Regions from separate parts of the Bradyrhizobium sp. HKCCYLRH1030 genome, predicted to be linked through region 1. Evidence: predicted binding sites of a transcription regulator. Region 1 holds the regulator's gene; each other region holds the start of a gene.
The links. Region 1 encodes PhoB, which activates phosphate uptake and scavenging genes when phosphate is short. Its sites were predicted from a motif close to TGTCATNNANCTGTCAT; they were not measured.

Region 1 (9,945 bases):
ATCATGACGATCATCGGCGTCGGCATCGGCGCGCCGCTCGGCCTGTTCGCCGGCACCTATCTCGCCGAATACGGCCGCAACGACCGCCTGACCTCGGTGATCCGCTTCATCAACGACATCCTGCTGTCGGCGCCCTCGATCATCATCGGCCTGTTCATCTATGGTGCGGTCGTGGTGCCGATGGGCGGCTTCTCGGCACTCGCGGGTTCCCTTGCATTGGCGGTCATCGTGATCCCGGTGGTGCTGCGCACCACCGAGGACATGCTGCTGCTCGTGCCCAACCCGCTGCGCGAGGCGGCGTCTGCGCTCGGCCTGCCGCGCTCGCTGGTGATCCGCCGCATCGCCTATCGGGCGGCGCGCTCGGGCCTCATCACCGGCGTGCTGCTGGCGACCGCCCGCGTCGCCGGCGAGACCGCGCCTCTGCTGTTCACCGCGCTGTCGAACCAGTTCTGGAGCCTCAACCTTTCCAAGACGATGGCGAACCTGCCCGTCACCATCAACAATTTCGTCCAGAGCCCTTATGCCTACTGGAAACAACTGGCCTGGAGCGGAGCCCTTCTCATCACTCTGGCCGTGCTCGCCCTGAACATCGGTGCACGCATTCTCGGCGCCGAGAGGAACACCAAATGACCGAACTGTCCGTCTCCGTCAGTCAGCCCAATCACGCTCTTCACGGCAAGGCGCTTCCGGATGCGCCGGCCAAGGTGACCGCGCGCAACCTCAACTTCTACTACGGCGACCATCATGCGCTGAAGAACATCAACCTGTCGCTGGGCACCAACCGCGTCACCGCGTTCATCGGCCCGTCCGGCTGCGGCAAGTCCACGCTGCTGCGCATCTTCAACCGGATGTACGATCTCTATCCGGGGCAGCGGGCGACCGGGCAGCTGATGCTCGACAACACCAACATCCTCGATCCCAAGCTCGATCTGAACCTGCTGCGTGCCCGGGTCGGCATGGTGTTCCAGAAGCCGACGCCGTTCCCGATGACGATCTACGAGAACATCGCCTTCGGCATCCGCCTCTATGAGAAGATCTCCAAGTCGGAGATGGACGACCGGGTCGAGAAGGCGCTGCGCGGCGGCGCGTTGTGGAACGAGGTCAAGGACAAGCTCAACGCCTCGGGCCTGTCGCTGTCCGGCGGCCAGCAGCAGCGGCTGTGCATCGCGCGTACCGTGGCGGTCCGGCCGGAGGTGATCCTGTTCGACGAGCCGTGCTCGGCGCTCGATCCGATCTCGACCGCCAAGGTCGAGGAGCTGATCCAGGAACTCGCCGAAAACTATACGATCGCCATCGTGACGCATAACATGCAGCAGGCGGCGCGCGTCTCCGACAAGACCGCCTTCATGTATCTCGGCGAGCTGATCGAGTTCGACGACACCAGCAAGATCTTCACCTCGCCGAGCGATCGGCGGACCCAGGATTACATCACCGGCCGGTTCGGCTGACGCCGACGACATTGTCTTCAGGAGATCATCATGGCCAGTGAACATACCGCCAAGGCGTTCGACAGCGATCTGCAGGACCTCACCCGTCTGGTATCGGAGATGGGCGGCCTCGCCGAGCGGCTGATCGTCGATTCCGTCGATGCGCTGGTGCGACGCGACATCGCGCTCGGCCAGAAGGTGGTCGCCACCGACGCCGAGGTCGACAAGCTGCAACGCATCATCGAGGAGCGCGCCGTTCTTACCATCGCCCGGCGACAGCCGATGGCGGTCGACCTGCGTGAGATCGTCGGCGCGATGCGCGTGGCGACCGATCTGGAGCGTATCGGCGATCTCGCCAAGAACATCGGCAAGCGCGTCGCGGCGCTGGAGAGCGACTTCCATCCGCTGAAGCTGATCCGCGGGCTCGAGCACATGACCGATCTCGTGCAGTCGCAGGTCAAGACGGTGCTGGACGCCTATGCCGCGCACGATTTGCCGGCGGCGATGACGGTGTGGAAGGGCGATGAGGAAGTCGATGCCATCTGCACCTCGCTGTTCCGCGAGCTCCTGACCTACATGATGGAGGATCCGCGCAACATCTCGTTCTGCATCCACCTGATGTTCTGCGCCAAGAATATCGAGCGCATCGGCGATCACGCGACCAACATCGCCGAGACGGTGTTCTATATGATCGAAGGCCAGCAGATCATGGACAAGCGCCCGAAGGGCGACATGACGAGCTTCGCATCGACGATCCCCGGCAACTGAGAGAGACGGTTCAGACATGGGCGCCCGAATTCTGGTGGTGGAGGACGAGGAGGCGCTGACGACGCTGCTGCGCTACAACCTCGAGGCCGAAGGCTACGAGGTCGAGACCGTGGCGCGCGGCGACGAAGCCGACACGCGCCTGAAGGAGCGTGTTCCCGATCTCGTCGTGCTCGACTGGATGCTGCCGGGCCTGTCCGGCATCGAGCTGTGCCGCCGCCTGCGGGCGCGGACCGAGACCCGGCAGTTGCCGATCATCATGCTCACCGCACGCGGCGAGGAGAGCGAGCGCGTGCGCGGCCTCGCGACCGGCGCCGACGACTACATCGTCAAGCCGTTCTCGGTGCCGGAGCTTCTGGCGCGGGTGAAAGGCCTGCTGCGGCGGGCGAGTCCGGAGCGGCTGGCGACCGTGCTGTCCTATGGCGACATCGAGCTCGACCGCGAGAAGCGCCGCGTGGCGCGCTCTGGTAGGCCGATCGATCTCGGCCCGACCGAATACCGCCTGCTCGAGTTCTTCCTGGAGCATCCCGGCCGCGTGTTCAGCCGCGAGCAGCTGCTCGACAGTGTCTGGGGCCGCGACATCTACATCGACGAGCGCACCGTCGACGTCCATATCGGCCGCCTGCGCAAGCTGCTCAATCCCGGCCGCGAGCAGGACCCGATCCGCACCGTGCGCGGCGCCGGTTATGCGCTCGATGATCGCTTCGCCAAGAGCGAGCAGGTGTAAGGGGCGATCGGGCGTGAGGACGCAGCAGGTGTGAGACGCGAGGCGGCCCGATTGAGGAGATCGCGGTCCGCTTTCCGCCACGCCGCCGCCGTCTTGATCGTGTCTGCTTCGTGGCCCGTCACGATGTTTCGGTCCCAGCGGACGCCCTTGATCAAGACCATCATCATATCTCTTGCCGTGCTGCTCGGCGGCGCGGCGGGCGCCACGGCCGCCGAGCTCGAAGACGCGGTCGCGGCGGCAGGCAACGGGCAGCATGCGGCGGCGATGCGACGGCTGCTGCCGCTGGCCGCCAAGGGCGATGCGCGGGCGCAGTTCGACGTCGGCTTCATGCACGCCTTCGGCTGGGGCCAACCGCGCAACCCCGCCGAGGCGCTGGCGTGGTACCGCAAGGCCGCCGATCAGGGGCTCGCTGTCGCGCAACACTATCTCGGCATCGCCTACGTCAATGGCGAAGGTGTTGCGAGCAATTACGGCGAAGCCGGCCGCTGGTTCAGCCGCGCCGCGGCGCAGGGCTTCGCCCAGTCGCAATACATGCTCGGCCTGATGCTGCTCGACGGCCGCGGTGTGAAACAGGACGTCGTGCAGGGCTATGCCTGGCTGGTGATGGCGGGCCGTAGCGGCGTGCGATCGGCCGGCCGCGACGTGCAGCGGGTCAAGTTGACCGAGCCGCAGCGCGTCCAGGCCCAGAGTGCCATTGCGGCCTGGCGGCCGAAGCCGGAATCGGCGGAGGCCGGCATCGCCGCTCCGCGTCCGGAGCAACTGCTCGGGCTCGACCGCCACATCGGCGAGGTCGTCGATCCCACCTCGTGGCCGGCGTCGTCGATCGGCGTCGTCACCGTCGCGCAATACTCGACCGGCGGCTGGTGCACCGGCACGCTGGTCGCGCCGCGCGTCGTGCTCACCGCGGCACATTGCGTGTTCAACGGCGTGGCGCAGGTCAGCCCCGGCAACGTCCGCTTCCTGGCCGGCATGAACAGGGGCACGCCGGCGGCATCGTCTGTCGCCGACAAGCTGATCGTGGCGCCTGATTTCGTCCCGACCCGGCACGACAGGTGGTCGCTCGACCGCTCGCCCGCCGATTGGGCGTTGATCGTGCTGAAGGACGCGCTGCCGTCGAAGCCGGTTGAGGTCAGGGCGCTGACGCGCGAGGAATTGCAGGCTGCGACCACGGCCGGAACCATCTCCGAGATCGGCTATGGCCAGGAGCGGCGCTATTCGCCGACCGGCCAGCGCAATTGCAGCGCCGGCATGACCAAGGACGGGATGCTGCTGACGGTGCATTGCCTCGCCAATTTCGGCTATTCGGGCTCCCCCATCATGGCCGAAGTCGGCGGACAGCCGGCCGTGGTCGGCATCTTCTCGGCGTTCCATGAGGAGACCCGGCTGATGTTCGCCGCCCCCGCGAGCCAGTTCGAGGCGGTCGTGCGGCGCGAGATCGCGGCACAGAGTGCCTCGATGCGGTGAGCGAAGGAGGGACGAGAGAAGAGGATGTCCCGCCGCTGGTCATGATCTGTGCGTGACTGGATAGCGGGTTGCCAAGCGAGAGGGCAATCCGGGAAGGGCCGCCCACGTTTTCCTGCAGCTTTTGCCTGCAGCGGGGGCTTTACCGAACTGGCCTGGCTCTTGCTATAGTCCGAGTATGACGATTGTTCAAATTGATCATCCTCGTGCCCCTCGGCTGCTGTGGTGGCGATCGCAGCCCGGCCGCAACGTTGCGCTCGTCGGCGGGCTGGTCGCCGCCAACGCGCTCGCCTGGGCCTGGGCGTTCGCGCTCTACGCCGACCGGCCCGCCATCGTCGGCACCGCGATGCTGGCCTGGCTGCTCGGACTGCGCCATGCGGTCGATGCGGATCACATCGCGGCGATCGACAACGTCGTACGGAAGCTGGTGCAGGACGGTAGCGCCCCGCGCGCCGCCGGCCTGTATTTTGCGCTCGGCCATTCCAGCGTCGTCGTCATCGCCACCATCGTCGTGAGCCTCATCGCCGGCGCCGACCTCCTGGATGAAGAGAGCGCGATCAGGGCGATCGGCGGCGTCATCGGCACGTCGGTGTCGGCCGGCTTCCTGCTGCTGATCGCGTTGGCGAACCTCATTCTGTTCGTGAACCTCTGGCGCCGCGCCGCACAGCCGCAGTCCGAGATGGAAACCGCCGGAAGCTCCGGACGGGGCATCCTCATCCGCCTGCTGCGCCCGGTGCTCCGCCTGGTGGGACGCGCCTGGCACATGTATCCGCTCGGTTTCCTGTTCGGTCTCGGCTTCGACACTGCGAGCGAGATCGGGCTTCTCAGCCTGTCGGCAACCGAGGCAGCGCGCGGCGCGAGCCTCGCCCATGTCCTGGTGTTTCCGGCGCTGTTCGCGGCTGCGATGGCCACCGTCGACACCGCCGACAGCATGCTGATGGCGGGCGCCTATCGCTGGGCGCTGACCGATCCCGCACGCAAGCTGCGCTATAACCTCGTGATCACCGGCGCATCCGTTGCCATCGCGCTGGTGATCGGCGGCTTCGAGGCGATCACGCTGTTGGCGCCGCGGCTTGGCCTGACCGGGGGATGGACGGGGGTCGCCACCGCGCTGGGCGACGATGTCGCCAATCTCGGGATCGTCGCGATTGGCCTGTTCGGACTGATCTGGGCGGTCGCCATGCTGCTCGGTCGCAGCCAGCGCGGTTCCGAGGCTATCCCCGGGGAAGCGCTTGCCAGTGTTCATGCGGGGGCGCTAAACCCGCCGGTGATACGAAGCGGAACGCTTAAGACGGGCTAGGAGCGGGGCCTTATGATGGTCGGCTCTGAGGGAACGATCAGGATGCTATGGCTGCAGGGTGCGAGCTGCGGCGGCTGCACCATGTCGATCCTGGAAAGCGGCGCGTCCGGCTGGTTCGACGAATTGCGCCAATCCGGCATCGATCTGGTGTGGCATCCCTCCGTCAGCGAGCAGACAGGGGACGAGGTCGTGGAGCTGTTGGAGGCGATCCGCGACGGCCGCGAGCGGCTCGATCTGCTGGTGCTCGAAGGCTCGGTGGCGCGCGGACCTGGTCTGACCGGCCGCTTCAACATGCTCGCCGGCACCAACCGCTCGATCTATCACTGGCTGCTCGATCTGGCGCCGCTGGCCGACTACGTCGTTGCCGTCGGCAGTTGCGCCGCCTATGGCGGCATTCCTGCTGCCGGCATCAACCCGACCGATGCGGTCGGATTGCAGTTCGAGGGCAGCGACATCGGCGGCGCGCTCGGCGCGGGCTTCCGCTCGAAACGCGGGCTGCCGGTGATCAACGTCGCAGGCTGTGCGCCGCATCCGGGTTGGATGATGGAAAGCCTGCTGGCGCTCACCTCGGGCGATCTGTCGGCAGACGGCCTCGACGCAGTCGGCCGTCCGACCTTCATCGCCAATCACCTGGCGCATCACGGCTGCTCGCGCAACGAGTTCTACGAGTTCAAGGCGAGCGCGGAGACGATGTCGGAGCGCGGCTGCCTGATGGAGCATCTCGGCTGCCGCGCGACGCAAGCGGTCGGCGACTGCAATCAGCGCTCGTGGAACGGCGGCGGCTCTTGCACCAAGGGCGGCTACGCCTGCATCGCCTGCACCTCGCCGGGCTTCGAGAGCGCGCAGAACTATCTGCAGACGGCCAAGCTCGCCGGCATTCCCGTGGGGCTTCCGACCGACATGCCGAAAGCCTGGTTCGTCGCGCTCGCAGCGCTGTCGAAATCGGCCACGCCGCGTCGCGTCCGAGTCAATGCGACGGCGGATCATGTCGTGGTGCCGCCGGGCCGTGCCGGCGACAAGCGCCGTCCATGACGCGGATCACGGTCGGACCGTTCAATCGTGTCGAAGGCGATCTCGAGGTCAGGCTCGATATCGAGAGCGGTCGCGTCACCAGGGCGGAGGTGACGGCGCCGCTCTATCGCGGCTTCGAGCAGATCCTGGAGGGGCGGCCGCCGCTGGACGCCCTGGTGATCGCGCCGCGAATCTGCGGCATCTGCTCGGTGTCGCAATCGATCGCGGCCGCCGCGGCGTTGCGCCAGGCCATGGGCATTGCGGCAGCACCAAACGGCATCCTCGCGAGCAACATCGCGCACGCGGCCGAGAACGCAGCGGACCATCTGACGCATTTCTACATCTTCTTCATGCCGGACTTCGCCCGCGACGCCTACGCCTCGCATGCCTGGCATTCGGCTACGGCCGAGCGCTTCGCGGCGACGAAGGGCAGCGCGGCCCGCGATGCGTTGCCTGCACGCGCGCGACTGCTCGAGATCATGGGCCTGATCGCCGGCAAATGGCCGCACAGTCTCGCCTTCCAGCCAGGCGGGACGACGCGCGCGATCGAGCTCGGCGAGCGCGTGCGGCTCAACGCGATCGCGGCGTCGTTTCGCGGTTTCCTTGAACGCGTCGTGTTTGCCGACAAGCTGGAGAATGTGCTCGCCTTGTCGACATCGGACGAGCTCGACCGTTGGCGGGAGGGCCGCGCCGGCGACTTCGCGCATTTCCTTCGGCTGGCCGATGCGCTCGCGCTGGCCGACCTCGGAAGCGGACCCGGTCTCTTGATGAGCTTCGGCGCGTATCACGACTTCAATGGGGCTCGTTTTCGCGCTGGTGTCCGCACGAGCAGCGGCGAGGTCCACGCTTTGCCGTCGGACGGCATCACCGAGGACGTCTCGCACGCCTGGATGCACGATACGTCGCTCGATCCGGCCGAGAGCCGCACCGTGCCCGATGCCGACAAAGCCGACGCCTATAGCTGGTGCAAGGCGCCGCGTCTTGCGGGAGAACCGGTCGAGGTCGGCGCTCTCGCAAGGCAGGCCATCGACGGTCAGCCGTTGATCACCGCGCTGCTCGCGAGCGGTCGCAGCAATGTCCGCAATCGTGTCATCGCCCGGCTGATCGAAACTGCGCGGCTCGCGCTGTCGATCGAGCACTGGATCAAGGGGCTGCGTCTCAACGAGCCGTTCTGCGACAACAGCGCCGGCGCGGCCGACGGCAATTTCGTCGGGCTCGTGGAAGCTGCGCGCGGCAGCCTCGGCCACTGGCTCGCGGTGCGCTCCGGCCGGATCGAGCGTTATCAGATCATCGCGCCGACGAGCTGGAATTTCTCTCCGCGCGACGCGGATGGGGTCGCGGGCCCGCTCGAACAGGCGCTGGTCGGCACCGAGGTCGGCACTGCCGGCGCGCGTGCGGTCGGCATTCAGCACGTCGTGCGGTCGTTCGATCCCTGCATGGTCTGCACGGCCCATTGAGCGCGCTGCACACAGGCAGGCAGCAAGCGGAAACAAGCTTGTCGGTGCAAAGCGCGTGATTTCCGATTATCGCGCGCGATCCGCCTTCCAAGGATCCACGATCGCGGCCTCGCTGCTGCAAGCATCTGGAATCATTATGATTCAAATCCAGCAATGATGCTGGCCCGCATCTTGCTGTCCTTCTCGCCAGAACGCGATCAGATGATCGCCAACGCGATGTCAGGGGAGGACTCATGGGCGCGGCAACGGAAACTTTTTACAGCGTCATCAGGCGTCAGGGCATCACGCGGCGCAGCTTTCACAAGTTCTGCAGCCTCACCGCAACGAGCCTCGGCCTCGGGCCGCTCGCGGCCAGCCGCATCGCCAATGCGCTGGAGACCAAGCCGCGCACGCCCGTCATCTGGATGCACGGGCTCGAATGCACGTGTTGCTCGGAGAGCTTCATCCGCTCGGCGCATCCGCTGGTGAAGGATGCCGTGCTGTCGATGATCTCGCTCGACTATGACGACACCATCATGGCGGCGGCCGGCCACCAGGCGGAGGCCATCCTCGAAGAGACGCGTGCGAAGTACAAGGGACAGTACATTCTTGCGGTCGAGGGCAATCCGCCGCTGAACGAGGGCGGCATGTTCTGCATCGATGGCGGCAAGCCGTTCGTCGAGAAGCTCAAGATGATGGCCGAGGACGCCATGGCGATCATCGCCTGGGGCGCCTGCGCGTCCTGGGGCTGCGTGCAGGCGGCGAAGCCGAATCCGACGCAGGCGACGCCGATCGACAAGGTCATCACCAACAAGCCGATCATCAAGGTGCCGGGCTGCCCGCCGATCGCCGAGGTCATGACCGGCGTCGTCACCTTCATCACCACGTTCGGCAAGCTGCCCGAGCTCGACCGCCAGGGCCGGCCGAAGATGTTCTACTCACAGCGTATCCACGACAAGTGCTATCGCCGACCGCATTTCGACGCCGGCCAGTTCGTCGAGGAGTGGGACGACGAGGCCGCGCGCAAGGGCTACTGCCTCTACAAGATGGGCTGCAAGGGCCCGACCACCTACAACGCCTGCTCGACGGTGCGCTGGAACGGCGGCGTGTCGTTCCCGATCCAGTCCGGTCACGGCTGCATCGGCTGCTCGGAGGACGGCTTCTGGGACAAGGGCTCGTTCTACGACCGCCTCACCAACATCAAGCAGTTCGGCATCGAGCACAACGCCGACCAGGTCGGCATGGTGGCCGCGGGCACGGTGGGCGCAGCGGTTGCGGCGCACGCGGCGGTGACGGCCGTGAAGCGGCTCGCCGGCAAGCGCGACGACGCCAAGCAAGATCATTAATCGAATTCAGGGCAGGCAACGATGGGCATCCAGACTCCCAACGGCTTCAATCTCGACAATTCCGGCAAGCGTGTCGTCGTCGATCCGCTGACGCGCATCGAGGGCCATCTGCGCGTCGAGGTGAATGTCGATTCCAATAACGTGATCCGCAACGCGGTCTCGACCGGCACCATGTGGCGCGGCATCGAGACCATCCTGCGGAACCGCGATCCGCGCGACGCCTGGGCCTTCACCGAGCGGATCTGCGGCGTCTGCACCGGCACGCACGCGCTGACCTCGGTCCGCGCGGTCGAGAACGCGCTGGGGATCATGATCCCCGATAATGCCAACTCGATCCGCAACATCATGCAGCTCTGCCTGCAGGTGCACGATCACCTCGTGCACTTCTATCATCTGCATGCGCTCGACTGGGTCGACGTGGTCTCGGCGCTCAAGGCCGATCCAAAGGCGACCTCGGCGCTGGCGCAGTCGG
Region 2 (9,945 bases), on a different contig from region 1:
TCCGAGAGATGACCGATCATGCTGTCGGCGGTGTTGAGAGCCTTGTAGATCAGGATGCCCGGCAGCCCGCCGACGACGAGCCAGAACACGGGTGCGACGACGCCATCGGAGAAGTTTTCTGCCAGGCTCTCGATCGCGGCCCGCGCGACGCCGGCCTCATCCAGCCGCTCGGGATCGCGGCCGACGATCATCGAGACGGCTCGGCGGCCGCCCTCGAGCCCCTCCTGCCCCAGTCCCTCTGCAACCGCGGCGACATGCGTGTCGAGACTGCGCTGGGCCAGCAGGCTGCTTGCCGCCACACCAAGGATGATGGTTGCGACCGGTTCGCCGACGAGCGCCTGCATGACCCATGTTGCGGCGAGACCGGTGGCCATCATCCCCGCGACGAGCAGGCACACGAGCGCAATGCCGCGCGCGCGTCGTGCGGCAAAGCCGTCTGCTGCCCTGTTCCAGCGGCGGTCCCCCCATGCTATCAGCGCGCCCACCCACATCACGGGATGACCGATCCGCTGCACCAGGACCTGGGGATAACCGACCGCCGCCTCGACGAGGAGCGCCGTGAGCGCGAGAGAGACGAACATCGATCTCCACTGAAGGAAAGACATGTAAAGGAAAGAGATGGACGACAGAGCGACTAGCATGCGCGCGGACGAGCCGGAAGCGATCCTTCACGGCGGCGATCTCGCTGCGATCAGCCGTCGCTATCCGGATGCGCCAGCGCCGTGGATCGATCTGTCGACCGGAATCAACCCGATCCCCTATCCCGTGCCGGCGATCCCGGCTGAGAGCTGGGCGCGTCTGCCTGGCAAATACGAGAATGACGCTTTACGCGCAGCGGCCGCGGCTCGCCATGGCGTGGCAGAGCCCGACATGATCGTTGCCGCGCCCGGCACGCAGGCGCTCTTGCAGATCCTGCCCAGACTGCGCCCACCCGCGACCGTCGCCGTGCTCGCGCCGACCTATGAGGAGCATGCGCTGTGCTGGCGCCGTTGCGGTCATCGCGTCAGTCTGGTCGATGATCTCGATGCGCTCGCTGGCGCCGATGTCGCCGTGGTCGTGAATCCCAACAATCCGACCGGCCGCCTGCTGCCGCGCGACGCACTGGTCAGCATCGCAGCGGGGCTGCGCCGGCGCGATGGTCTGCTGATCGTCGACGAAGCATTCATCGATCTTTATCCCGCCGATGCCAGCCTGGCAGCCGACCTGCCGCCGGCGACGATCGTGCTGCGCTCGTTCGGCAAGGTTTACGGCCTTGCCGGCGTCCGCCTCGGTTTCGCGATCGGCTCCGTCGACATTGTACGGCAACTCCGTGATGCGCTCGGGCCTTGGGCCGTGTCCGGACCGGCGCTCGCGATCGGAACGACGGCGTTGGCGGATGAAAACTGGTTGCACCAGACACGCGCCCGTCTCGCGAAGGATTGTTCGCGCATTGACGATCTTCTGAGCATGGCCGGCTGCGCGGTCCTCGGCGGCACGCCGCTGTTCAGACTGATCACATCGCCGAGCGCGCCTGACATTGCCGAGCGGCTCGCCCGCCATGGCATCCATGTCCGGCGTTTTCCGGCTCAAACAAGCTGGCTGCGCTTCGGCCTGCCGGGCCATGAGACAGGCTGGCAGCGGCTAGCGCAGGCGCTCGGCAGCGCGTCCTAGCCGAGAACGCAGGCGGCCAGCAGCAGCGTTTCCGTGACCTCGATGCTGGCGCCGTGGCAATCGCCGGTGATGCCGCCGAGCCGCCATTGCCAATAGAACGCGATTCCCGGAACCAGAGCGATCGCGATCAGCGTCGGCACCGCACCGGCCAGCGCGCCGATCGCGAGCGCGCCGCCCCAGGCGACGATGACGTTCCAGCCGACGCTGTTCGAGATGCTCGCCCCCAGCCCTGGCTTCAACGACAGCAGGGTCTTATTGCAGATCAAAGTCCCCCAGCGTGCCCAGGCCGGGATCAGCACCAGCGCCCAGGCCGTCGGGCCCGTCGCCAGCTCGGCGATCAGCACCAGCTTGGCGGCGATCTGCAAGCTGATCGCGACGACGGCAAAGCTGCCGGCATGGGGATCGCCCAGCACGGCGATGAAGCGTTCCGGCCTGCCATGCGAGGCGCCGAACGCATCGGCGACATCGCCGAGCCCATCGAGATGCAGCGCGCCGGTGATCCCGATCCAGGCGACCAGCACGGTCAGCGCGACGATCCAGGGATCGGCATCATGAAAAAGGCGGCCGACCAGCGCCAGACAGGCGCCGATCACCAGTCCGGCTGCCGGAAACCAGACCGACGCCCGTGCAAGATCGTCCGGTCGCGACTCAGCGACCCGCGGTGTCGGCAGCCGTGTCAGGAACTGCAATGCGATCCAGAATTCACGCAGACTCATGGCTGGATGATCTCGACGATTTCGCCCCAAGATACACCATCACCGCCCTGCCCGGCTTCGAGCGTGATCCGCGTGCCGGGCCGGATGCGCAGGCTCCACAGCTGGCGCAGCGGCCAGCCGAGCAAATGCGAGAGCGCTGCGCGCATGGCGCCGCCATGCGCCACCACCAGAACCGGCGCAGGCTCGGGCCGGGCAAGGATACGATGTGTTGCGCGCGCCACCCGCGCCTGCAAATCGGACCAGCTCTCACCGCCCGGCGCCCGGACCTCAGCATCGGCATGGAAGGTGTCGAGCAAGGCTTCGCCTCCGGGCTCCGCGGCGATGTCGCGATGCGTCCGCCCGTCCCAGAGGCCGAAATCGAGCTCGCTCCAATCCGCGTCGATGTCCAGCGCGCAGCCGGTCAGCCGGGCATAATCCTCCGCTGCCGCACGTGCGCGCGCCAACGGCGAGCTGACGACGCTGCGCCAGATCCGACTCCGCGTCTGCCGCCGGAATTGATCCCAGCCGAGGTCGCTGAGCGGCGGGTCGGTACGGCCGTCGAGATGGCCGTCCCGTCCTGTCGTCCCGTGCCGCAGCAGATCGATCCGCATCAGGCTTCGCGACCCGATACGGCGGCCTCGGCGAACGTCGCCATGCCGTTGTGGAGTGCGCAGGCGAGCCGGATGATCGGCAGCGCAGTGGCGGCGCCCGAGGCCTCGCCGAGCCGCAGATCGAGGTCGATCAGCGGACGGGCACCGAGCGCGTCGAGCACGATGGCGTGGCCGCGCTCGGCCGAGCGATGCGAGAACAGCAGCCACGGACGGCAGGAGGGATTGAGGCGGACGGCGACCAGCGCCGCGACCGAGACGATGAAGCCGTCGACCAGCACCGGCCAGCGCCGCTGCGCGGCGGCGACGATCGCGCCGGCCATCGCAATGATCTCGAAGCCGCCGACGGCAGCCAGGACGTCCGCGACGGCCGCTCCCGCCGTGAGCCCGTGTCGCCCCAACGCATCGGCAATCACCGCAGCCTTCCTCGCCCGTCCGTCGGCGTCGAGCCCGGTGCCGCTGCCGACGATGTCCGCGGGCGCGCATGACAGCAGCGCAGCGGCGATCGCTGCCGCCGACGTCGTGTTGCCGATCCCCATCTCGCCGAAGATCACGAGCTGCGGCGCGTGATCGGCCTGCCGCGCCACCGCGCGCCGTCCGGCGTCGGCCGCGAACGCAACCTCCTCCGGCGTCAGCGCCGCCCCGGTGCTGAAGTCGCACGTGCCGCGCCGCGGCTTGTCGACGACGACACCGGGCACCGGCTCATCCGCCAGCGTACCGACATCGACCACCTCGAGCGGACAGCCCAGGCTGCGCACCAGCACCGAGATCGCCGCGCCACCGGCCGCGAAGTTGTGCAGCATCTGCACCGTCACTTCCGGCGGATACGCCGACACGCCTCGCGCCGCGATGCCATGGTCCCCCGCGAACAGCACCACCGGGACCCGATCGGCCCCCGGCCGCTCCAACGCCTGCAGCGCCGCCAGCTCGACCGCCACCTGCTCCAATCGCCCAAGGGCACCAATCGGCTTGGTCAACTGGGCCTGGCGTTCCAGCGCCGCCTGCCGATGGAGCTCGGACGGGGTCACACAATCAAGGCTGATCCATTCGGGAAGCACCACGGATCCTTTCAGCATCACTCGGGTTCGGGACGATTGCCACCGCGAGGCGGCCGAGACAAGCTCCGTGAGGCGCCCTATTGTCATCGAACCGTCATCGAACGTGACGACAGGTGGCTGCCACCCAGCCCGAAAGACTCTCATGGAATACTTCCGCCGCTTCACCTTCCTGTTCGCCGCTCCCGTGTTCGAGACCGACGACCTTGCGGGCGTCCGCTTCAACCAGATCATCGAGGAGATCCAGCGCTCGGGCTTCGAGGTGGTGCGCGCCCGCAAGCTGGAGGACGCCGAGATCGCCGTGCAGACGGATGCCGCGATCGGCTGCATGGTCGTCGATTGGGGCAAGAAGGGCCTGGAAGGCAAGACGGCGTCGCTGATCAACCTGATGCGCCGTCGCGGACTGGACTTCCCGATCATCCTCCTGATCCGCCGCAAGCGGTTCGAGGATCTGCCGGTCGAGGTGCTCGACTTCATCGACGGATACGTCTTCCTGTCGGAGGAGACTCCCGCCTTCATCGCCAAGAACCTGGTCAGCCGGCTGAAGCAATATGCCGAGACACTGAAGACGCCATTCTTCGGCGCGCTGGTCGACTACGCCGAGGAAGGCAACCAGCTCTGGACCTGCCCCGGCCACAATGGCGGCGTGTTCTACAGTCGCAGCCCGATCGGCCGGGTGTTCGTCGAGCATCTCGGCGAGGCCGTGTTCCGCGACGACCTCGACAATTCCGTGCTCGATCTCGGCGATCTCCTGACCCATGAGGGGCCGGCGCTGCGCGCGCAGAAGGAAGCGGCGCAGATCTTTGGCGCCGAGAAGACCTATTTCGTCCTCAACGGTACCTCGACCTCCAACAAGGTCGTGCTCGGGGCCCTGGTCACCGACGGCGACCTCGTGCTGTTCGACCGCAACAACCACAAGGCCGCCCATCACGGCGCGCTGCTGATCTCCGGCGGCGTCCCGATCTACGTCCCAACGGTTCGCAACCCCTGGGGCCTGATCGGCCCGATGCGCTGGGATCTGCTCGATGAGGAGCACCTCCGGCAACAGATCCGCGACAACCCGCTGGTCAGGGACCCCGACGCCTGGCGCAAGCCACGCCCATTCCGCGTCGCAGTGGTCGAGCAGTGCACCTATGACGGCACGATCCACAGCGCCGAGATGATCCTGAAGCGGATCGGGCACCTCTGCGACTACATCATGTTCGACGAGGCCTGGGCGGGCTTCATGAAATTCCACCCGCTTTACGCCGGCCGCTTCGCCATGGGCCTGGGCGATCTCGGGCCCGACGCTCCCGGCATCATCGCCACGCAATCGACCCACAAGCAGCTCGCGAGCTTCTCCCAGGCATCGCAGATCCACGTCAAGGACCGCCACATCAAGGGGCAGCGGCGGCGGATCGAGCATCGCCGCTTCAACGAAAGCTTCATGCAGCACGCCTCGACATCGCCGTTCTACCCGCTGTTCGCCTCGCTGGACGTCGGCGCGCAGATGATGAAGGGCCGCTCCGGCGAGGTCCTGTGGGACGACACGATCCGGCTTGGCATCGAGTTGCGCAAGAAGATCCGGGCGATGCGCCGCGAATTCGAGGAGAAGGAGAAGGATCCGGCGCGGCGCTGGTTCTTCGAGCCATTCGTTCCGGATCGCGTATCGATCCCCGATGCGGCCAATCCCGGGGCTAGCCACGACGTGGCCTGGGAGGCGCTCTCGACCGACCAGCTCGCGACCGATGCCGCGCTGTGGCAGCTCGCGCCCGGAGCGGCATGGCACGGCTTTCCGGATCTCGCCGCTGGCTTCACCATGACCGACCCCAACAAGCTGACCCTGCTGACCCCGGGGTTCGATCGCGCCACCGGCGGCTATGCCGAGCACGGCATCCCGGCTCCGATCGTCGCGCAATATCTGCGCGAGAACCGCATCGTGGCGGAGAAGAACGACCTCAACTCGCTGCTCTTCCTGCTGACGCCGGGGGTCGAGGCGAGCAAGGCCGGAACCCTGATCAGCGGTCTGGTCGCCTTCAAGCGGCTCCACGACGACAACGTGCTGCTGGAGGACGCCATTCCGGAGTTCACCCGCAAGCGCTTTGCGCGTTACGGCAAGCTGCGGCTGCGCGACCTCTGCGCCGAGATGCACCGCTTCTACCGCGAGGCCGAGGTGAGCGCGCTGCAGGCGAAGCAGTTCCAGCCGCAGCACTTGCCTGAGATCGCGATGTCGCCGCGCGAGGCGGCGCGTGCGTTGATGCGAAACGAGGTCGACTACCTGCCGATCGACCAGATCGCCGGGCGCATCGCGACGACGCCGTTCGTGGTCTATCCGCCGGGCATCGCCACCATCGTTCCGGGCGAACGGCTGTCCGAACGCGCCCAGCCGATGATCGATTACCTCAAGATGTTCGAGCGGGCGTTCAACGCCTATCCCGGTTTCGACGTCGAGATCCAGGGGCTGTACAAGGAGCTCGACGAGTCCGGCCGGATCCGGCTCCATACCTATGTCTGCGCAGAGTAATTCGAACCATGGACAGCGCGATCACGGCTCGCGAGACCGAGCCGCCGGTCCTCGTCAGGCCGTCACGCGACGAAGATGTCGAGGCCATGCTCTCGATCTACCGGCGGCACGTCCGCCGCGGGGTCGAGGACAGCGCCGCCGGTTCCGGGGCGCCCGAGCCGGACGATCTCAAGCAGCGGCGCAAGAATCTGCGCAATCATCGGCTGCCACATCTGGTCGCGACATTCCGCGGCGAGGTCGTGGGCTATGCCTATGTCGTCCTGTTCAGGAAGCGGCCAGCCTATCGGTTCGCGGTCAAGCATTCGATCTATGTCCACCATGAGCATCTCGGCCGTGGTGTCGGCCGGCTGCTGATGCAGGCGCTGATCGATGCTTCCGCAGCGGCCGGATATCGCCAGATGATCGGCTATATCGACGCCGACAACGTCGCCTCGCTCGGCATTCATGAGCGCTTCGGGTTCGCCAGGGTGGGGCTGCTTCCGGGCGTCGCCTACCGTTACGGCCGCTGGTGCGACACCGTGATGGTGCAGCGCTCGCTGGGCCCCGGGGCCAGCGACGCACCGGCTGGGCTGCGCCGCTGAGCCGCAGGGTCAGGAGGGAAAGTCGGCCGCCTTCACCTCGATGCGGTCGGCATGCAGCGACCAGTCGCGCAGCTCCTGCTGTTCGCAGAACCGGGACTTTGCGATCTCTGCGGCTTCGCCTTCGCTCTCGGCCTCAACCTCCAGCGTGCTCTGGCAAATCTCGCACTGGCGGCCGTTCTCGCCCAGCACGTCCTTCATGAAATGGATGACATAGCGCGACATGCAACCTCCTGTCTCTCACGGAGTGCTCGGAGGTGATGTTACCGCGCTTCCCAGCTCGCTGTTGACCGATATCAAGCGGTCGATGCAAATATTTGACGCAGCTCGTGGAACCGGCGCTCAGGCGCCGACCGAAGGCAGGCTCGCGGCGGCAATTGCGACGAACTGCGAGACGGCGCGACGGACGCGGCCGTGGGTCGACTTCAGGATCGCGTTCAGCCTGCGCATCGGACCAACTTCCCTTCCGCGCCGAGCGAAAAACGTGGCCTAAGCTCATGGCGCCACAGGAAAAATGATCAGCCTCCATCGTGCTGTCGAGACAGCTCGGAAAATAGCAATGTCCGCTTCGCGGAAGCCGCCCGGGAGAGAAGATTTGTTGCCACCTCGCGGCTTGCGACGCATGAAATCTTCTCCTCGCAATTCCTCTCTCCCGGCTAGGCGGGTGTCACTCCGAATGCCTCGCGGAAACGGGCGCTGTAGCGCGGCCAGGCCTCGGGGTTGATGAGGCGCGGCGGCCGCCCGCCGTCGAGCGCGGCGAGCAGTTGCTCGGCGGCGATCCGGCCCATGTTCTGCCGCGCCTCGCGAGTCACGCCGGCCGTATGGGGACTCGCCAGCACGTTGTCGAATTGGAGCAGCGGATGGTCCGGCGGCGGCGGCTCCTTGGCCCAGACGTCGAGGCCGGCGCCGGCGATGCGCTTTTCGCTGAGGGCGGTGAACAGCGCCTCCTCGTCATGGATGAAGCCGCGGGCGGTGGTGACGAAATAGGCGCTCGGCTGCATCAGTGCGAACTCGCGGGCACCGATCATGCCCCGGCTCTCCCTCGTCAGCGGGCAGTTGATCGAGACGAAATCAGAGCGCCGCATCAGGTCATCGAGTTCCACCTTCTCCGCGCCGCGTGCCGCGATCTCCTCCGGCGAGAGATACGGGTCATAGGCCAGCACCGTCATGCCGAGGAGGCCGCGGCACAGCTCGGCAACCCGGCGGCCGACATGGCCAAGCCCGACGATGCCGATCGTCCGCCCCTGCACCTCGTTGCCGATCAGATCGTTGCGGTTGACGTCGCGCTCCCGGCGCAGCCGGCGGTCGGACTGGATGATGCGCTTCGACAGGGTCAGCATCATGCCGAGCGTGTGCTCGGCCACCGAATGCGCGTTGCCGCCGGACTGGTTCACGACGAGGACGCCGGCCCCGGTGCAGGCGTCGACGTCGACCGGGTCGTATCCGGCCCCGTTGCTCGACACGACGAGGAGGTTTGGGGCGCGGCGCAGCAGGTCTGCATCGACATGGAAGCGCGGCGCGAGCTCGTCGCGGGCCGCCCCGATCTGGTAGGCGTGAGCCGCCGCGAGGATCGGCGCCGTCTCGGCCTCGGAGCTCTCGTTCTCCAGCCGGTCGAGCCGGACGTCGGGGCGTGCGGCGAGCAGCTCGCTGAAGATCGGGTGGGCCAGATATTTGACGTAGAAGACGCGCTTGGAATTCGCGGCCATGAACAGGCGACCTCCTGGTGTCTTGGTTCTTGATGTCGGACTTGAAAGGCGGACGCCTGACCGGCCGGGCCGGCATGTTGACAATCGTCCCGGTGCCGTCAAGCTCAGCGCCAAACAGCGCCCCCCATCAGGGACGACCGGAGGAACAGCAATGGCCGCCGATGCCGATGCGGCGCGATCCGCAAGCACCGTGCCGAATTGGCACGAGATCGTGCTGCAGACCTTCAAGCGCAACGCCGTCGACCTCATCCCCTACGTTCCCGACCGCGTCCTGACGCCGCTGATCCACAGCCTGCACGACGATCCGTTCTTCACGACGTTTGCGACGGCGCGCGAGGAGGAAGCGGTCGGCATTCTCGCAGGCGCCTGGATGGGCGGGCGCCGCGGCGCGCTCCTGATGCAGACATCGGGCTTCGCGACCTTGCCCAACGTGCTGGCCTCGCTGGTCGTGCCCTGCCAGATCCCGCTGATCATGATCGTGTCCGAGCGTGGCACGCTCGGCGAATTCAACTACGGCCAGTCGCTGGTGTGCCGGACCATGCGCCCGGTGCTCGATGCGCTGGCGATGGAGCATCACACCATGACGCGCCTCGACGAGCTCGAATTCATCATGGACCGCTCGATCAAGCAGGCGGTGGCGACACAGGCGCCGGTGGCGCTCATCCTGTCGCCGCTGCTGACCGGCGGAAAGGTGTTCGCATGAGCGCGACCATCAGCAACACCAAGGTCATGAACCGCACCGACCTCACCTGCCGGCTGGTCGCGAAACTCAAGCACGAGGAAGCTGTCATCGGCGGCATCGGCAACACCAATTTCGATCTGTGGGCGGCGGGCCCGCGGCCGCAGAATTTCTACATGCTCGGCAGCATGGGGCTTGCCTGCCCGATCGCGCTCGGCGTCGCCCTGGCGCAGCCGCAGCGCCGGGTGTTCGCGCTCGAGGGCGACGGCTCGCTGCTGATGCAGCTCGGCTGCCTGACCACGATTGCGACGCTGGCGCCGAAGAATTTGGCCATCATCGTCATGGACAATGGCGTCTACCAGATCACCGGAAACCAGCCGACGCCGGCCCGGAACGCCGACATCGTCGCCATTGCCGCCGGCTGCGGCATTGGCGCCAGCCATTGGGCCGCAGACGAGGAAGATTTCGAAC
Region 3 (9,945 bases), on a different contig from region 1:
GGCATGATCGGGCTCTTGCCACCCGGTGTCGCTGCGCTGTTGTCGAAGGAGACCATGTTGACCACCATCATGGCGATGGAGGCCGCGATGCCGACGGCGGCACCGATCTTGATGATGCTACTCAGCCGCAACGATTTGTCCGGATCCTCCGGCGGCAGGGGCATCACCACGGGATCGAGCTTCGCGCTCCAGGCACGGTGGGCCTCCTCATCGTCGAGGTCAAGGGCCGCTGGCCGGGCCGGCAGGGAGCTTGGCCGGGACACCAGATGATGCGGCAGGGGGATGCCGTCGGCGGGCGGATCGAATGCCGTCGGGCCGGCCTCCGTCTGGCGGCGGCGCGGCGCATATCTGCGGAGCTCTTCGTTCGCCCAGGGCGGCGCTGGTTTCGCCGGATCGTTCTGATCTGGAGCACTCATCACTAGCCTCCTGTCTCCGACGAACGGGTCGTGGGAGATAGCTTCAGGACGTCGGGCGCGCGCGGTCCAACCGAAGCGCACATGATGCGACATCGGGGACATTGCATCAACGCTTCCGTCGAGACCGACAGGTCCGGTTTCCTTCCGACATGCACGCCATTGTTTTCGCGCGCCCTGGTCACAATCGATGTTGCTTGGTCCCTAAGCTGATCAATGTTCTTGTCGGGAAGGGTGAGTAGGTAAGGCTATTTGATGGAAATTTCCCGGCGCGCCGCATCGGTGACTACGCGCAATGCGCGAGACCGGGGGCGAGTTCTGCGCTTTGCGGAAAGATCGGTTGGAGTATCAGGATGCCGCAGCCATCTCGACTTTGCCGCGAGGTCAGGGGCTTAGCGGACCGAGGAGTTGCAGGCGCGCCGGGAAATTCTGCAACTCAGGCGAGAAATGGCGAAAGACAAATGCGGCCGGACAATGCCGGCCGCATTCACATATCCGATCGATTCTTATTCCGCCGCCAGCGCGACGGACACACCAGCGGCTTCGATCGCAACGGCAACCGACTGGATGATGGCGGCAAAGCGCACGGCGGTCTGGATCGTGGCCGCGGGCACGCCCGCATCCTGCAGGACCTTCTCGTGCGAATCGATGCACGTGCCGCAGCCGTTGATGGCGGACACCGCGAGCGACCACAGCTCGAAATCGGCCTTGGCGACGCCGGGGTTGGCGATGACGTTCATCCGCAGCCGGGCCGGCATCGTCGCGTACTCCTTGTTCGAGGCAAGGTGCACGAAGCGGTAGTAGACGTTGTTCATGGCCATGATCGCGGCGGCCGATTTCGCCGCCGCCAAAGCGGCGGGCGACAGCTGCGCGGCCGCAACCGATTCGAAGGCCGCAACGACGCTCGGATTGCGAGTCGCAATCGCGCAGGCGACGAGCAGGCCATATTTGGCCTGCGGCGACAGCGTCTCGTCGGAGACCATGGACGACAGATTGAGCCTGACGTCCTTGGCGAAGTCCGGGATCTGGTCCTTCAGCTGCTCGATCGACATGATCAGGCGACCTTCAGGGTCTCGCCGCCGACTTCGCGGTTGCACGGGCAGAGCTCGTCGGTCTGCAGCGCGTCGAGGACGCGCAGCGTATCCTTCGGAGCGCGGCCGACATTCAGGTTGGTCGCATAGACGTGCTGGATGGTGTTGTCGGGATCGACGATGAAGGTGTAGCGATAGGCGACACCGTCGGGCGAGCGGACGCCGAGGCCGTCGACCAATGCGCCCTTGGTGTCGGCGAATTGCCAGATCGGCAGCTTGTGCAGATCCTTGTGGTCGCGGCGCCAGGCGAGCTTGCAGAACTCGTTGTCGGTCGAGCCGCCGAGCACGACGGCATCGCGGTCCGCGAAGTCCTTCGCCAGGCGCGCGAACTCGGCGATCTCGGTCGGGCAGACGAAGGTGAAATCCTTCGGATAGAAGAAGATGATCTTCCACTTTCCAGGGAAGCTGGTCTCGGTCAGGGTCTCGAAGGCGCTCTCGCCCTTCTCCTCCTGAAGATGAAAGCCGGGTTTCACGCCGACGATTTCAAACGATGGCAGCTTGCTTCCGATTCCGAGCATTGGGGCACTCCAAGAAAATTATTGCGCTGCAATAGCGAGGCGCATTGTGCATTGCAAGCGATATGCCATTCGTTTTTAGTATCAGTGGATTGTCGAAAACCCGACACTTGGCGGCAACATGCTGCGAGTGCGAGGCCGTGGCGATGGGGAGCTTTTGGATGGAGCTGGCTTGGAGAGTCGGCTTCGTGACATTGCGATCGGACATCGAGCGGCGACAGCCGGAGCGCGCGCGTCGTCGCGACGGCAAAATGAGGTTGATATCCGCTTGGTCGAAGCGCCATGCGACGTCGTGTTGACGGTCTCGACGACGCCCGACGTGCAATCTCTTTGTGCGGCCGAAGTGGCAAAATTGACATTATCGCCTTCGTCGCGATGCACGTTTGACCACGGCGACTCGCTAAGCGGCAGCAAGGCGACAAGCCGTCGGCAGATCACGCCGCGGCACGGTGCAAGGTGTCGCACGGCGCACAGTGTTGTCAGCTTTTCAGCAGATCGCGTCTGTTATTTCGCCTTGCTGCGCGATGACCCGACCATAGTCTCCTCGCAGATTTTCATCGGCCTGGGAGGAGTTCATCACCATGAGCGAAACTGTCTCGGCACCAAATGCAAGCGCGAGCCTGTCGATCGATCGACGATTTCTCGCGACCTCAGCCGCGCTCGCGGCAGGATGGGGAGCCCTGCCGCGGGAGCGCGCCGACATCTCGCCGCCACTCTCGGTCTTCGACCGCGAGGCGCCGCCGCACTATGCAGGCCATGCCGAGCTGACGCCGCTATCCCCCCTGGACGACCGTGAGCGGCCAGTCTCCGATGATGCGGAAACGTTCGTGGGCATTGGCCTGGCGGAACAGCACAATCCTGTCGATCCGGAGCTCTGTCAGTGACAGTGCCGCGAATCTCTCCTGCAGCATCATCAGGATCGGCCGGCGCCGTTCGTCGGACAGCCGGCAGGTCAGCGTCATGTGGAAGCGGAAATCCTCCATGACATAGGGATAACCCCAACGATCGAGATGATCGCGCTGCCGTGGTGTCAGCAGATCCGGCTTGCGGCGGGCGCGATCATCAGCGGTCATCGGCGCGCGGAACGGCTCGAACGCCTGGACACAATCGGCCGCGAGCTGTTGCAGCGCCGGCGACGGCTCGCCGGGGATCATCGCGATGAAGCCGCTGATCGCGTCCACGATCGGACGGATGGCCGGGACGGCTCGCGGCGTGGCCGCGAACGCGGCACAGGCGCTGCGGAGCGCGGCTTCGTTCTCCGCATCGGACAGCTCGAACGGAGCCTTCAAGGTCGCGTGAAAGCCGTATTTGCGCGGGTCTGCGGTCAGCTCAGCCCAGTCTGGAAGCGCGCGGACGATCTCGCTCGGAAAGCTGCGGTCATCGCCGCTCCACGCGTCGTATCCGAGCAGGCTCGCGCCGAATTCCGCCAGATCCGCCGTCGCTGGTGGAGCATAATAGATCGCATAGCGCAGAAGATTGGCCATGGTTCGCTACTCCGCCGCCATGACACGCGCCGGCCGGGCGTTCAGCCGGTCTGTCTCGGTGAGATAGACCAGCCGGCCGGACGCGATCACGGCGACGACATGGGGGCGCAACGGCACGCGGTCGTCGACCAGAATGATATCGGCGCGGCGGCCCTCAGCGAGCGTGCCGCGGTCTGCCAGCCCGGCTGCGCGTGCAGGGCTGCCCGAGATCAGATCCCAGGCGCGCGCCAGCGGGAGAACGCCCTCGGCCGCGAGCCGGTACGCTGCCAGCAACGGTGCGGGATAGTAGTAGTCGGAGGCCAGCACCGAGCAGAGGCCCTTGGCGATCATGTCGCTGGCCCTCGTCCACCCGGTATGGCTGCCGCCACGGACGACGTTGGGCGCGCCGAATACGATGGCGTCGCCGCCCTGGGCGGCCTCGCGCGCAGTCTCCTCGTTGACCGGAAACTCTGCGATGGTCACGCCCTGGCTGCGAAACGCCTTGCGCATGGCCGGGCTGTCGTCGTCGTGCGACAGCATACGGACACCAGCCGTGCGAGCGATCTCGGCCAGCCGCGCGATCGAGGCCGGAACGGCATCGGCGCGAGAGGCGACGCGCGCGACCAACTGGTCGAACTCCGCGCCGGGCAGGCCGGTGCGGTCGACCATGCGCTGGCGCTTGTGCGGCTTGTCCAGACTCGCCACCGTCGAATCCATGTGGTCGTTGAAGGCGAACAGGTCGACGCGCCGGTCGGCGAGCCACCACCCGATCTCCTCCTCGTCGTCGAGATTGAAGGTCTCGTGGCGCAGATGGAAGCGCGTGTCGGCTGCGAGCCGCGGGCGCAGCGCTTCGATCGATTCGAGCAGGCGCCGCGCATTGTCGGCGCTGCGCAGGCCCGGCTCCCACGACCAGGTCGTCGCGTGAAAGACCGTGGTGATGCCATTGCTGATGGCCTGGCGGTCGCTGTCGATCAGCGCAACGTCAGTCGGGAAATCGACCCCGGCGCGCGGCATCATCTGGCGCTCGAACGCATCGCCGTGAATGTCGACGATGCCGGGGAGCACGGTGAGTCCCTCCGCATCGAGTTCGAGACCCGACCGGCGTCCCGGTGTCCCGACGCCGGCGACAATGCCGCCGGATATAATCAAGGAGGTGTCGACGAGGTCAGTATCGACGAGGCAGCGGCCCCGCGAGATGGAGATATCGGTCATGGGGCGGCACTCTGCCGCACCGCGACGCGCGCGTCGAGGGCAGCCTCGTATTTGTCGAGAAACGCGGTGATCGCGAGCTTGCGGAAATCCGGCAGCGCCGCGCGCAGCGCCTCGTGATTCCAATTCCACCACGCCAGATCCAGCAGCCGCTGCTCGACCTCGTGCGGAAACCGGCGCTTGATCGGACGCGCCGGATTGCCGGCGACGATGGTATAGGCCGGAACGTCCTTGGTGACGATGGCGCCAGCCGCCACCACCGCGCCGGTGCCGATGTTGCGGCCCGGCAGCACGATCGCGCCATGGCCGATCCAGACATCGTGTCCGATCTGGACATGATGCTCTCTCCGCCAGGCGAAGAACTCCGCATCGTCCGGCTCTCCTGGAAAATAGGCGCTGGCGCGATAGGTGAAATGGGCCTGCGTCGCCCGCTGCATCGGGTGGTTGCCCGGATTGATCCGGGTCATCGCCGCGATCGAGCAGAACTTCCCGATCCTCGTGTAGGTGATCTGGGAATCGTTGACCACGTAGGAGTAGTCGCCCATCGTCACCTCCTGCAGGATGGTGCGGGCGCCTATCTCGCAATAGGCGCCGAGCGTCACGTCCTGGAGCTTGGCCGAAGGGTCAACGGTAGGTTCAATCGAAAGCGACTTGCCGGCCATCTTGCGTCCCGTCTCTACGCCTGTGAGGGTGTTGGATCTCCCCTATGACAGAGGCGTGACATCTGCATGACTGTGACCGGCATGTGGACGGGTGTGGCGCTGCAGTGTCGCTGTCACATAACTGTAGAATCCAAACGTTAGCGATAGGCCGAAGCGAGGCGTCTGGAGAATTCAATGCTGGTGGTGGATGGCCTGACGTGCCGTTTTGGCATGAAAGCCGCAGTCGACAACGCATCCTTCTCTGTTGCACCGGGCAGCTTCGTCGGCGTGATCGGGCGTTCCGGCGCCGGCAAGTCGACCCTGCTGCGGTCCATCAATCGTCTGAGCCCGGTGAGCGGCGGGCGCGTCCTCTTCAAGGATCTCGACGTGACGGCGCTGCGCGGCCGTGACCTGCGGAAGTGGCGCGCGCGCTCCGCGATGATCTTCCAGCAGTTCAATCTGGTCGGCCGATTGGACGTGCTGACGAACGTGCTGATGGGGCGGCTCGCCGAAATCCCGTCGTGGCGCTCTCTGGCGCAGCTCTGGCCGGCGGAGGATGTCGCCATGGCGCTGTCCGCGCTCGAGCAGTTCGACATGGCCTCCCTCGCAGCGCAGCGCGCCGATCAGCTCTCGGGCGGGCAGCAGCAGCGCGTCGCGATCGCGCGCGCGATGGTGCAGAACCCCGAGATCATTCTCGCAGACGAGCCGATCGCCTCGCTCGATCCCCGTAACACCAAGGTCGTGATGGACGCGTTGCTGCGCATCAACAAGCATTTCGGCATCACCGTCGTCTGCAATCTGCATTCGCTCGATCTGGCGCGCAGCTATTGCGATCGCCTGATCGGCATGGCGACCGGACGGATCGTGTTCGACGACGTGCCGTCGGCGCTGACGGCGCAGATCGCACGTGAACTCTACGATCTCGAGGCGGACGAGGTGATGGGTTCGATCCATCCGGCACCGGCGGCAACGGTGCCGGTACTCGGCGAAGCGGCCGTGGCCTGAGACGCGGATTTCTGCAAGCTCGAGCTTCCGCATGGCGCGGGGGCGAGACCTGTTACTTACTGCAACAAGAGGGTATGTTATGATCAATCGTCGCATCGTTCTGGCGGGCGTCGCTGCGCTGGCTTTCACGGCCTCGGCGTCAGCCGAGGACTGGAAGGCGAAGTATCCTGAGCTGACCTTCGCCGTGGTCCCGGCAGAGAACGCCTCGGGTGTCACCGAGCGCTGGACGCCTTTCGTGAACTATCTCTCGAAAGAGCTGGGCGTGAAGGTGACGCTGCGTATCGCCAACGATTATGCGGCCGTGATCGAAGGCCAGCGCGCCGGCAACATCCACATCGCGAGCTATGGCTCGGCGTCGTTTGCCCGCGCCCGGCTCACCGGGGTCAAGACCGATGCCTTCGCCAACGACATCAACTCCGACGGCAGCACCGGCTACTATTCGGTGTTCTTCGTCAAGGCGAGCAGCCCGTACCGGAAGGTCGAAGACCTCAAGGGCAAGAATCTCGGCCTCGTCGATCCGAACTCAACGTCGGGCAACAACGTGCCCCGCTTCGAGCTCAACAAGATGGGCGTGACCGACGCCGAGACGTATTTTGGCAAGGTTGTCTTCACCGGCAGCCACGAGAACGCGGTGCTGGCCCTTTCCCAGGGGACTGTCGACATCGCGGCCAACCAATGGACGAGCGACAACGATTCGACGTTGGCCCAGATGCTGACCAAGGGCATGCTGAAGAACGCTGACGGTTCGCCGATGAAGAAGGACGACTTCCGCATCATTCACAAGTCGGCGCCGATCATCAACGGCCCCTACGCCTACAACACGGACCTGCCGGACGATCTGAAATCGGCGATCGCCAAGGCCTTCTTCGATGCGCCGATCAAGGACAAGGTCGCCTTCGACCGTCTCTCCGACGGCCAGAAGAAGGGCTTCCACCCTGCCACGACGAAGGACTGGGATGGCACGATCGACCTGATCAAATTCGTCGACAGCCTGCGCAAGAAGGCGTCCTGATCGACGATCCATCGATGGTGAGCCGGGTCTCGTGGGGCCCGGCTCGTCCGTTGAAGAATCCCTCACACGTCCGAACCAAGAGCAGCACGAAGCCGATGGCTGTTGCCGTTTCGATCCTTCCGAGCCAGCAGCTTGCGGCTCTGAACGAGACCTATCGGCGGGCCGTTTCGCGCCGTCGATTGCGTCTTGCCCTGTCCGCCATGGTATTCCTGGCGGTGCTCTTCGCCGCGGCCATCGGTGCCGAGGTCAATCTGCGGACGTTCTATACCTACTTCGGCAACTTCATCAGCTACTTCGATCGCATCTTCACGCTCGACGACGGGCAGCGGGTCTGGACCAATCTGCCCGAATGGTTCTGGGGCTTCAAGAAGTGGATCAAGCTTCTGGCAGAGACGCTGCTGATCAGCTACGTCGGCACGACGGCCGGAATGCTCGTCGCATTCGGTCTCAACTTCCTCGCCGCCGAGAACACCTCGCCCGCGCCGTGGATCCGCTTCACGGTGCGCCGGCTCCTGGAATTCGCCCGCACCGTTCCGAGCGTCGTGTTCGCGCTGATCTTCGTCATTGCTTTCGGGCTTGGGCCGATCCCGGGCGTCCTCGCCATCGCCCTTCATTCGAGCGGTGCGCTCGGCAAGCTGTTCTCCGAGGTCGTCGAAAACGCCGACATGAAGCCGGTCGAGGGCGTGCGCGCCACCGGCGCGAGCTGGCTGTCCTGCATGCGCTTTGCCGTGCTGCCCCAGGTCATCGCCGGCTTCTCCAGCTACACGCTGCTGCGCTTCGAGATCAACGTGCGCGAGGCGTCCGTGATGGGCTTCGTCGGTGCCGGCGGCATCGGCCAGGAGCTCGTGGTCGCGATCCGCAAGTTCTACTATTCCGACGTCAGCGCCATTCTTGTCATGATCGTGGTCACCGTGTTCCTGATCGACATCGGTACCGGCTGGCTGCGCGGCCGCCTGTTCGGCTCGGAGGCCCGCACATGAGTATCTCCGGCTCACCCGACCCGAAGCAGCTCGCCGAGCGCTATCCGCAGATCTTCAATCGGCCGTTATCCGCACGCCTTGCAACGCCGCTCGTGCTGGCGTTGGCCGTGGCGATCTTCGTCTTCGGTCTGGTCGATCTCGACTTCTCGCCGTCGCGGATGCTGTCCGGCCTCGGCCAGCTCGGCTGGATCGCGCGGATGATGCTGCCGCCGGATCCCGGCTCATCGCTTCCGATTTATCTCAAGGCGCTCGGCGAGACGCTCTCGATCGCGGTGCTCGGCACCACCTTGGCGGCCGTGTTCGCTCTTCCGGTCAGCCTGCTTGCAGCCAGGAATATCATCCCGTCGGCGATCTTCCGTTTTCCGGTGCGTCGCCTGTTCGACACCATTCGTGGCGTCGACACACTGATCTGGGCGCTGGTCTGGATCAATGTCGTCGGCCTCGGGCCGTTCGCCGGAGTGCTGGCGATTGCGGTCTCGGATTTCGGAGCGCTCGGCAAGCTGTTCTCGGAGGCGATGGAGAGCGCCGACCGGCGGCAGGTCGAGGGCGTTCGCGCCGCCGGCGGCAGCCCGCTGCATGAGATCCGCTTCGGCCTGCTGCCGCAGGTTCTTCCCGTGATTGCCGGCCAGGTGCTCTACTTCATCGAATCCAACACGCGCTCGGCGACCATCATCGGCATCGTCGGCGCCGGTGGCATCGGGCTGCAGCTGGCGGAGCAGATCCGCGTGCTGGAATGGCAGAAAGTGTCGTTCCTGATCCTGATGATCCTCGTGGCGGTGGCTGTGATCGACTGGATCTCGGGCAAGCTGCGCTTTGCGATCATCGGCCGCCGCGTCATCGCCTGACCGGAGTGGCATCCGAAGGTTGCGATCGTTCGCCTACGAACGATCAGGATGCGGTGCCGGCTGTGTGTGCTGCACCGACTGTCGCAAATCCTTCATGTGCCGCCTTTAGGGGAAGCTCCGGAACTGGCTGCCATGCCAGGACATACGGAGTCCGTCTTCATGAAGCTCACTCGCCTCGTTCTCGCGCTGCTCGCGCTATGTGTTGCCGCATCATGGCAGCCGGCCAAGGCCGCGGACGTCATCTGCTACAACTGCCCGCCGGAATGGGCCGACTGGGCCTCGATGCTCAAGGCGATCAAGACCGATCTCGGCTACGACATTCCACACGACAACAAGAACTCCGGCCAGGCGCTTGCGCAGATCCTCGCCGAGAAGAGCAATCCGGTCGGCGACATCGGCTATTTCGGCGTCACCTTCGGCATGAAGGCGAAGACGCAGGACGCGCTGGAGGCCTACAAGCCCGCAAACTGGGATCAGGTCCCCGCCGGCTTGAAGGATGCGGACGGCTACTGGACCACGATCCACTCCGGCACGCTCGGCCTGTTCGTGAACAAGGACGCGCTCGGCGGCAAGCCCGTTCCGGCCTGCTGGAAGGACCTGCTCAAACCCGACTACAAGGGCATGGTGGGCTACCTCGATCCGAGCTCTGCGGCCGTCGGCTATGTCGGCGCGGTTGCCGTCAACCTCGCGCTCGGCGGTTCGCAGGCCAATTTCGAGCCAGCCCTTACGTTCTTCAAGGATCTGCGCAAGAACGATCCGATCGTGCCGAAG

Region 2: a site for PhoB is predicted at 4,093-4,109, ahead of ACQR1E_RS12870 (Orn/Lys/Arg decarboxylase N-terminal domain-containing protein). Genes of this name have one in related genera too.
Region 3: a site for PhoB is predicted at 5,398-5,414, ahead of phnC (phosphonate ABC transporter ATP-binding protein). Genes of this name have one in related genera too.

Annotation. Positions count from the first base shown of each region.
Region 1 covers NZ_JBNPUY010000005.1:254,801-264,745, forward strand. The annotation lists gene pstA (phosphate ABC transporter permease PstA) at 1-630, shown strand, start outside; gene pstB (phosphate ABC transporter ATP-binding protein PstB) at 627-1,448, shown strand; gene phoU (phosphate signaling complex protein PhoU) at 1,479-2,195, shown strand; gene phoB (phosphate regulon transcriptional regulator PhoB) at 2,212-2,919, shown strand; gene ACQR1E_RS16980 (trypsin-like serine protease) at 3,067-4,383, shown strand; gene ACQR1E_RS16985 (HoxN/HupN/NixA family nickel/cobalt transporter) at 4,559-5,680, shown strand; gene ACQR1E_RS16990 (HupU protein) at 5,696-6,712, shown strand; gene ACQR1E_RS16995 (nickel-dependent hydrogenase large subunit) at 6,709-8,148, shown strand; gene ACQR1E_RS17000 (hydrogenase small subunit) at 8,382-9,473, shown strand; gene ACQR1E_RS17005 (nickel-dependent hydrogenase large subunit) at 9,495-9,945, shown strand, end outside.
Region 2 covers NZ_JBNPUY010000003.1:583,519-593,463, reverse strand. The annotation lists gene cbiB (adenosylcobinamide-phosphate synthase CbiB) at 1-581, opposite strand, end outside; gene cobD (threonine-phosphate decarboxylase CobD) at 619-1,650, shown strand; gene ACQR1E_RS12885 (adenosylcobinamide-GDP ribazoletransferase) at 1,647-2,366, opposite strand; gene ACQR1E_RS12880 (histidine phosphatase family protein) at 2,363-2,956, opposite strand; gene cobT (nicotinate-nucleotide--dimethylbenzimidazole phosphoribosyltransferase) at 2,956-4,011, opposite strand; gene ACQR1E_RS12870 (Orn/Lys/Arg decarboxylase N-terminal domain-containing protein) at 4,154-6,511, shown strand; gene ACQR1E_RS12865 (GNAT family N-acetyltransferase) at 6,520-7,092, shown strand; gene ACQR1E_RS12860 (hypothetical protein) at 7,102-7,314, opposite strand; gene ACQR1E_RS12855 (hydroxyacid dehydrogenase) at 7,746-8,795, opposite strand; gene ACQR1E_RS12850 (thiamine pyrophosphate-binding protein) at 8,947-9,498, shown strand; gene ACQR1E_RS12845 (thiamine pyrophosphate-dependent enzyme) at 9,495-9,945, shown strand, end outside.
Region 3 covers NZ_JBNPUY010000003.1:13,492-23,436, forward strand. The annotation lists gene ACQR1E_RS10315 (sel1 repeat family protein) at 1-416, opposite strand, end outside; gene ACQR1E_RS10320 (carboxymuconolactone decarboxylase family protein) at 920-1,465, opposite strand; gene ACQR1E_RS10325 (peroxiredoxin) at 1,468-2,022, opposite strand; gene ACQR1E_RS10330 (DUF1045 domain-containing protein) at 2,793-3,503, opposite strand; gene ACQR1E_RS10335 (alpha-D-ribose 1-methylphosphonate 5-triphosphate diphosphatase) at 3,510-4,694, opposite strand; gene ACQR1E_RS10340 (DapH/DapD/GlmU-related protein) at 4,691-5,353, opposite strand; gene phnC (phosphonate ABC transporter ATP-binding protein) at 5,528-6,337, shown strand; gene phnD (phosphonate ABC transporter substrate-binding protein) at 6,417-7,349, shown strand; gene phnE (phosphonate ABC transporter, permease protein PhnE) at 7,445-8,329, shown strand; gene phnE (phosphonate ABC transporter, permease protein PhnE) at 8,326-9,174, shown strand; gene ACQR1E_RS10365 (ABC transporter substrate-binding protein) at 9,334-9,945, shown strand, end outside.